DNA from 3 places in the Serratia sp. A07 genome. Region 3 is predicted to be linked to each of the others. Evidence: predicted binding sites of a transcription regulator. Region 3 holds the regulator's gene; each other region holds the start of a gene.

Region 1 (2,269 bases), on a different contig from region 3:
TTGGTCTCCAGCGTAATGGTCCCGCCAAAGCCGCCATTGCCGTTCAACAGATTGTGCGGCCCCTTATCGACCTCAACCTTTTTCAGCAGTTCGGGTTCGATGAATACCGAACCCTGCCGATATTTCTCAAATCCCTTCGGCGCGCCGTCCAGCACCACCTTCACATCTTCCATGTCGCCCATGCCCCAGATATTCAGGCTTTGGCCGCCCGGGCGCGGCGATCCCGCCATCCCTACGCCGGGCAAGCGATCAAGCAAACTGGCGATGTTATCGGCCTGTACGCGTTCGATGTCTTCTTTATCCAGTACCGAACGGCCGGCGGCGACGCTGTCGGACAAACCGCCGACCACCGACAGTTCCGGTATCGTCAAAGGCTGAACCGGCCCGGCGTCGACCAACCGATATCCCTGTGCGGTTTGCTGAGCGCGCAATCCGCTGCCCGCCAACAGCGTATTGAACGCGTCGGTGAGGCGGTAATGTCCCTGCAGGCCCGCGGTGCTTTTTCCACGCGTCTGTTCGGGCGTGAAAATCACTATCACGCCGGCCTTAGCGGCCGCCGTCTGCAAGGCGGGCGCCAGATCACCGGCGGGAATGGCGAAGGAAAGGATAGCGGGCTGTTCGACCGCCGAGGGTGGTGCCGACGCATCGGGCGCCGCCATCGCGGAGGTGAGCATGCCCGATAGTGCGCATCCTATCCCGATAGCGACGCGTTTCCCGGTCATGCGTTTGGCTGATGTGAACGTACGCCCTGCGCCGTTCTTGTTTTTTATGGCCATGAAGGATTCCCCTGAGTGTATTGAACTGGAAACTCAGTAGAGAGGTCACGCCAACGAAAAGATCGGGCAGAAAAAAATGAAAAAAAGGACCGAAGTCACCGCGCCGCGTAGACGATAAAGGTCACCACGCCGAAGATCTCCAGCTGCGCCTCGTCGTCGAACACGATCGGCGCGTAGGCGGGATTCATCGGCAACAGCCGCACGTCGGGGTGGCGTTGCAGCTTTTTGACGGTGAATTCCCCGTCCACCGCGGCGATCACGATATTGCCGTGCTCCGGCGTCAGGGCGCTGTCGACGATCAGCAGATCGCCATCCTGGATATTGCCGTCGATCATCGACTCGCCGCTGGCGCGCACGAAATAGGTGGCGTTGGGGTGCCGTACCAGCAGCTTGCCGATATCCAGCCTGCTCTCGACATAGTCCTGCGCCGGGGAAGGAAAGCCGCAGGCCACGCGATCGGCAAACAGCGGTAACGTCAGGGGTTCACCTGGTGAAAAAGCATACAACCTTGAATTGCTCAGCATAATCATAACCAAACTGTATATTTATACAGTTAAGCATAAACAAAACGCGAACGCGTGCAACCCCCAATCCCCCTGCGGATCGCGCTTTCCCGCGTAATATACTAATTTTCTGAGTGATTTTTCCTGCAGCTTTTGGCGTTCTTCGCGTGTGTTTACACACATGATACCCACCAAAACTGTGGATAATGCGGCACTCAGACCGTTGGCGTATCGATGGGCAGGATGAGTGAGGGATTGTCATTGCGAACGGCGCCGACGGCGGGCGATACCGGTTGCCAGACGAAATCCTCTGCCTGCAGGCTGTACACGTCAGCCTGCATTTGACCAGAGGGCGGGACTAAGCGGGTGTCGAGCCAGTCGCGCGCGGCCGTCGGTCTCTGCTGCGTACAGCGCCGCAAAGAACAGCGGCAGGCCTTGCCTCACGGGAGGAACGGCGGACGGCCTTACAAAATGACGCCAATAAAATTGCGACTGGCAATGGCATCAATGGGACGGCCAGAGACCAAAGTCAGTACGTTATGCCAGGAGCTTGGGATAACCCGACAAACGCTGTACCGCCACATTTTCCCTGATGGTCCACTGCGAGCTGACGGTATAAAGCTGCTCAACCGGGGATAATTTTAGCGGACGGAAAAATCTGGAGTTCCGGCGTAGAACCCCAAATAAGGAATAATCCTTAATTCATTTCAGGATTATTAATTCCATCTAAAACCTCTCGGCAATATTCTTTTTTATAGGCTTCATCATTACTTAATGACTTAACCAAAAAATCAGCATTTTTCCAACCATTATCCCAATGCGTATCGAATCCTGACTGTTCATACTTTAATGTTCTAGTTAATGAGTCTTTTATTTGTTTTTTATATTTATCAATTTTCTCATTGGTTGCCCCACAAACATCATGTGCAACACGAGCATTTGAGCCAGAAAAACCTATTGCTGAAATTGCCATCGCTTCGTTTGATTTGT
Region 2 (2,269 bases), on a different contig from region 3:
CCGCGGCCGGCAGTGCCGCCTGCAGATAGTGCGTGCGCAGCTGCGCGGTCAATGTGGCCACCAGGTCGGGACGGTCGCGCAGCCAGCCGGTGGCCTTCTCGCGCCCCTGCCCGATTTTCTCCCCCTGATACTCGTACCAGGCGCCTGTCTTGAGGATATATTTGGCGTCGACGGCCAGATCCAGCACTTCGCCCTCGAGAAAGATGCCGGCGCCGAACAGCAGCCGGAACTGCGCCTGGCGGAACGGCGGCGAGACCTTGTTCTTGACCACTTTCACCTTGGTATCCCGCCCGATGATGGTCTCCCCTTCCTTGACGTTGCCGGTGCCGCGCACGTCGAGACGCACCGAGGCGTAGAACTTGAGGGCGTTGCCGCCGGCGGTGGTTTCGGGGTTGCCGAACATCACGCCGATCTTCATGCGCAGCTGGTTGATGAAGATCACCACCGTGCGGGTGGTGTTGATGCTGCCCTTCAGCTTGCGCATCGCCTGGCTCATCATGCGGGCCTGCAGGCCCATCTGGGCGTCGCCGATCTCCCCTTCCAGCTCGTTTTTCGGCACCAGGGCGGCGACGGAATCGACTACCACCACGCCGACGGCGCCGGAGCGTACCAGGGCGTCACAGATTTCCAGCGCCTGCTCGCCGGTGTCGGGCTGGGAGATGAGGAGTTCACCGATATCGACGCCCAGCTGCTGCGCGTAACGCGGATCGAGCGCGTGCTCGGCATCGATAAAGGCGCACTGCAGCCCGGCGCGCTGGGCGCAGGCAATGACCGACAGGGCGACGGTGGTCTTGCCGGACGACTCGGGGCCGTAGATTTCGGTGATGCGGCCGACCGGCAGGCCGCCGCCGAGCGCGATGTCGAGGCCGAGCGAGCCGGTCGGGATACGCTCGACAGCCATGCCATGGTTGTCACCCAGGCGCATGATGGCGCCCTTGCCGAACGCCTTCTCGATGGCGGTGATGGCGCTTTGCAGCGCTTTGGCGCGACTTTCCTGTGTGCCGGCCGAGTCCTGCGGGGTGCGGGTGCGGGTGCGTGATGCGTTGCTCATTTTATGTTCTCCTCTGGTCGGAAACCGAATGCGTTATTATAATTATGCTGTATGTATAACCAGTATAATATAAATCTGAGGGGGAATGACAAGCGATAGGGCGCGACTTTCAGCTATTAGAGGAACAACTCGCTCATTTTGAAGTGGATTTTTTTCTGTCTCTGGGGTTTGAGGGCCAATGGAACGAAAACGTACGTTAAGGAGATAATTCATTGTTTAAGTTGAAATTTAATGCTCTCTAATCTCCTTTCAGAATATCCCCCGCGAGTATGACAGGTTGCAGAAACTGGAGTGGGAACGGACGCGCAGCCGGGATTTACCCACCTTTGTCACTGTGACAGCCGTCGCAGGCGGCTGCTTTTTTGTGTCATGTTTGGCACAGACGAGAATGATTATCATTTGATTGACGGGCTTGAGAGGAGGGTTTAGCATCAAACACTATATATAAATACAGTGTTTGTGTGCAAAATGACAGATATCAAAAAGGAGATTTTATGGAGCATAAATGGGAAGTTAAATACGATCCGTATAATTATAATAACGGGCTGCCACCTGAACCCGGATTATATTGGCAAAACGGATCTTGGAATTGGGAAAATGGAGAGGAAACCCTGACGGTCACTGCAATTCCGATCCCCGGGTTGGATGAAAAAGTCAAAGAATGTCTGGCCAATAATATTTGTTTTATCTGCGGAAAGAAAAATTGCCCATATATAAAAAACGACAAGCATTATCGTGAATTGCTGGATGCCTGTCGTCGAGGCGATGGTGCGAACGCAAAAAGAATATACATGCAGCGGTTTGCGCAATTTCTCCATGTATTCAGCGGGCAACGTAACGAAGGGTTGCAACGGGAACTGGACGCGCAGGCAAGAGCGAAAGCCGAAGCCGAAGCCCGCAAGGCCGAGGAAGCCCGCAAGGCCGAGGAAGCCCGCAAGGCCGAGGAAGCCCGTAAGGCCGAGGAAGCCCGCAAGGCCGAGGAAGCCCGTAAGGCCGAGGAAGCACGTAAGGCCGAGGAAGCACGTAAGGCTTTGTTCGACAAAGCCGGGGTGAAACCCGCTCCCGTGTATACATCGGCGATGGTAGCAGAAGCGAATAAGGCGCTCAAAGCGCCGGGTGCGATGGTGCTGAATCAGACGCCGGGGACGGCGCAGATGGCGTTGGCCGGAGCCGGAGTGTGGACAGCTGCCGGTGATGTGGCAGGCAGTATTACCAACT
Region 3 (2,269 bases):
CGGAACACGCGCGGGCCGTCGTGAATGAACACGTAGCTCGGCAGCACGGTGCCGTCGATCTCCAGCGAGTTGAGCGGATCGGGCAGATCCTGCGCCAGGCACTGGGTGCGCAGCGTCAGCAAATCCGCCTTGGAATTGTAAGGTAAAACATACAAAATCGGCCGTGAGGGATCCAACCCTAGCTCGGTAACCGGATCTGAAGGGATGACCTTACTTCTTACCAACAATTTAAGTGGTAAATTCAATATTTTATAATAAATTTTACGCCAACCTGACATAAACAACGTGAAGCCTCTTGTTAGCAATGCGCCGCAAGCATACCAGAAACCGGGTAGCAGATCTGTGGTGTTCGAAAACCGAGAGCCGTCAGCGCGGACTGTTCTAGACTCTTGTTATTATGACCGACCTCTGAGAAAGGCACGAAAACATGGCAAACCAAGCAACCGGACTGACCCGCATCATCAAGGCCGCCGGCTATTCCTATAAAGGGCTTTCCGCCGCCTGGCAACACGAGGCGGCGTTCCGACAGGAACTGGTGGTCACCCTCTTGGCTATCATACTGGCAGTCTGGCTGGATGTGGGTGCGATAGCGCGCATTTTATTGATCGGATCGGTAGCGCTGGTGATGATCGTCGAGATCCTGAACAGCGCGATCGAGGCGGTGGTGGATCGCATCGGCAGCGAACACCATGAGCTGTCCGGACGGGCCAAGGACATGGGGTCGGCGGCGGTGTCGCTGGCGATCGTACTGGCGCTGTTCGTTTGGGGCACGGTCTTGTGGCAGCATTTTGGCTGACGAAAGGCGCCTACTGACTGATTTTTATTTATTCTTCGGTTCCCAATCCGCGCTTACCTGTATATACTCACAGCAAGACTGTATAAACAAACAGGGGGCGGAATGAAAGCACTAACTACCAGACAGCAAGAGGTCTACGATCTGATTCGCGATCATATTTCGCAAACGGGCATGCCGCCAACGCGTGCCGAGATCGCGATGCGTCTGGGGTTCCGTTCGCCTAACGCCGCCGAAGAGCACCTGAAGGCGCTGGCACGCAAAGGCGTGATCGAAATCGTCTCCGGTGCGTCGCGCGGTATCCGCCTGCTGATGGAAGAAGAAGAGGGGCTGCCGCTGATCGGCCGCGTCGCCGCCGGCGAGCCGCTGTTGGCGCAGCAGCACATCGAAGGGCACTACCAGGTGGATCCTTCCCTGTTTAAGCCGAGCGCCGATTTCCTGCTGCGGGTGAACGGCATGTCGATGCGCGACATCGGCATTCTGGACGGCGATCTGCTGGCGGTGCACAAAACGCAAGACGTGCGCAACGGCCAGGTCGTGGTGGCGCGCATCGAAGACGAAGTGACGGTCAAACGCCTGAAAAAACATGGCAACGTGGTCGAGTTGCTGCCGGAGAACAACGAATTCCAACCGATCGTGGTCGATCTGCGCCAGCAGAATTTCACTATCGAAGGGCTGGCGGTCGGCGTGATACGCAACGGCGACTGGATCTAATCGCCGCACCCTCAGTGCCACCCCTTGTATCAATCGCCCCTGTTCTGGGGCGTTTTTGTTTCTGACCTTGCCCTTCGCCACTGCTACGGGAACATTTCATCATGCGCTTGATTTCCGCCTTCACCAGCGACACCGATAAAGCCCTGTGGCGCCTGGCTTTGCCGATGATTTTCTCCAATATCACCGTACCGCTGCTCGGGCTGGTGGACACCGCGGTGATCGGCCACCTCGACAGCCCGATCTATCTGGGGGGCGTCGCGATTGGCGCGGTGGCGACCAGCTTCCTGTTCATGCTGCTGTTGTTCCTGCGCATGAGCACCACCGGCCTGGCGGCGCAGGCGCTGGGGGCACAAAACCCGCAGGCGCTGGCGCGCGCCTTTATGCAGCCGTTGCTGCTGGCGCTGCTGGCCGGGGGGGCGATCGTCCTGTTGCGCTATCCACTGATCGAACTGGCGCTGCGGATCGTCGGTGGCAATGGCGAGGTGCTGGAACAGGCGCGGCGTTTTCTTGAGATCCGTTGGCTGAGCGCGCCGGCGGCGCTGGCTAATCTGGTGCTACTGGGCTGGTTGCTCGGCGTGCAGTACGTGCGTGCGCCGGTGATCCTGCTGATCGTCGGCAACCTGCTGAACATCGTGCTGGATATCTGGCTGGTGATGGGCCTGGGCTGGAACGTGCGAGGGGCGGCGGCGGCAACCGCCATCGCCGAATACGCCACGCTGCTGCTCGGCCTGTGGCTGGCGTGGCGGGTGATGCGCCTGCGCG

Evidence for each region. The regulator LexA, encoded in region 3, represses DNA repair genes until DNA is damaged. The targets are predictions, from matches to a motif close to TNCTGTATGTACATACAGNA.
Region 1: the regulator LexA is predicted to act here: its motif matches at 1,312-1,331, upstream of umuD (translesion error-prone DNA polymerase V autoproteolytic subunit).
Region 2: the regulator LexA is predicted to act here: its motif matches at 1,097-1,116, upstream of recA (recombinase RecA).

The regions. Positions count from the first base shown of each region.
Region 1 covers NZ_JBZXDO010000001.1:287,732-290,000, forward strand. The annotation lists gene AC4PR2_RS01435 (TonB-dependent receptor) at 1-776, opposite strand, end outside; gene umuD (translesion error-prone DNA polymerase V autoproteolytic subunit) at 872-1,306, opposite strand; partial or broken gene AC4PR2_RS01445 (SOS response-associated peptidase family protein) at 1,495-1,674, opposite strand; gene AC4PR2_RS01450 (hypothetical protein) at 1,977-2,269, opposite strand, start outside.
Region 2 covers NZ_JBZXDO010000069.1:1,962-4,230, reverse strand. The annotation lists gene recA (recombinase RecA) at 1-1,051, opposite strand, end outside; gene AC4PR2_RS26945 (S-type pyocin domain-containing protein) at 1,546-2,269, shown strand, end outside.
Region 3 covers NZ_JBZXDO010000022.1:55,514-57,782, forward strand. The annotation lists gene plsB (glycerol-3-phosphate 1-O-acyltransferase PlsB) at 1-278, opposite strand, end outside; gene AC4PR2_RS19365 (diacylglycerol kinase) at 428-796, shown strand; gene lexA (transcriptional repressor LexA) at 899-1,507, shown strand; gene dinF (MATE family efflux transporter DinF) at 1,609-2,269, shown strand, end outside.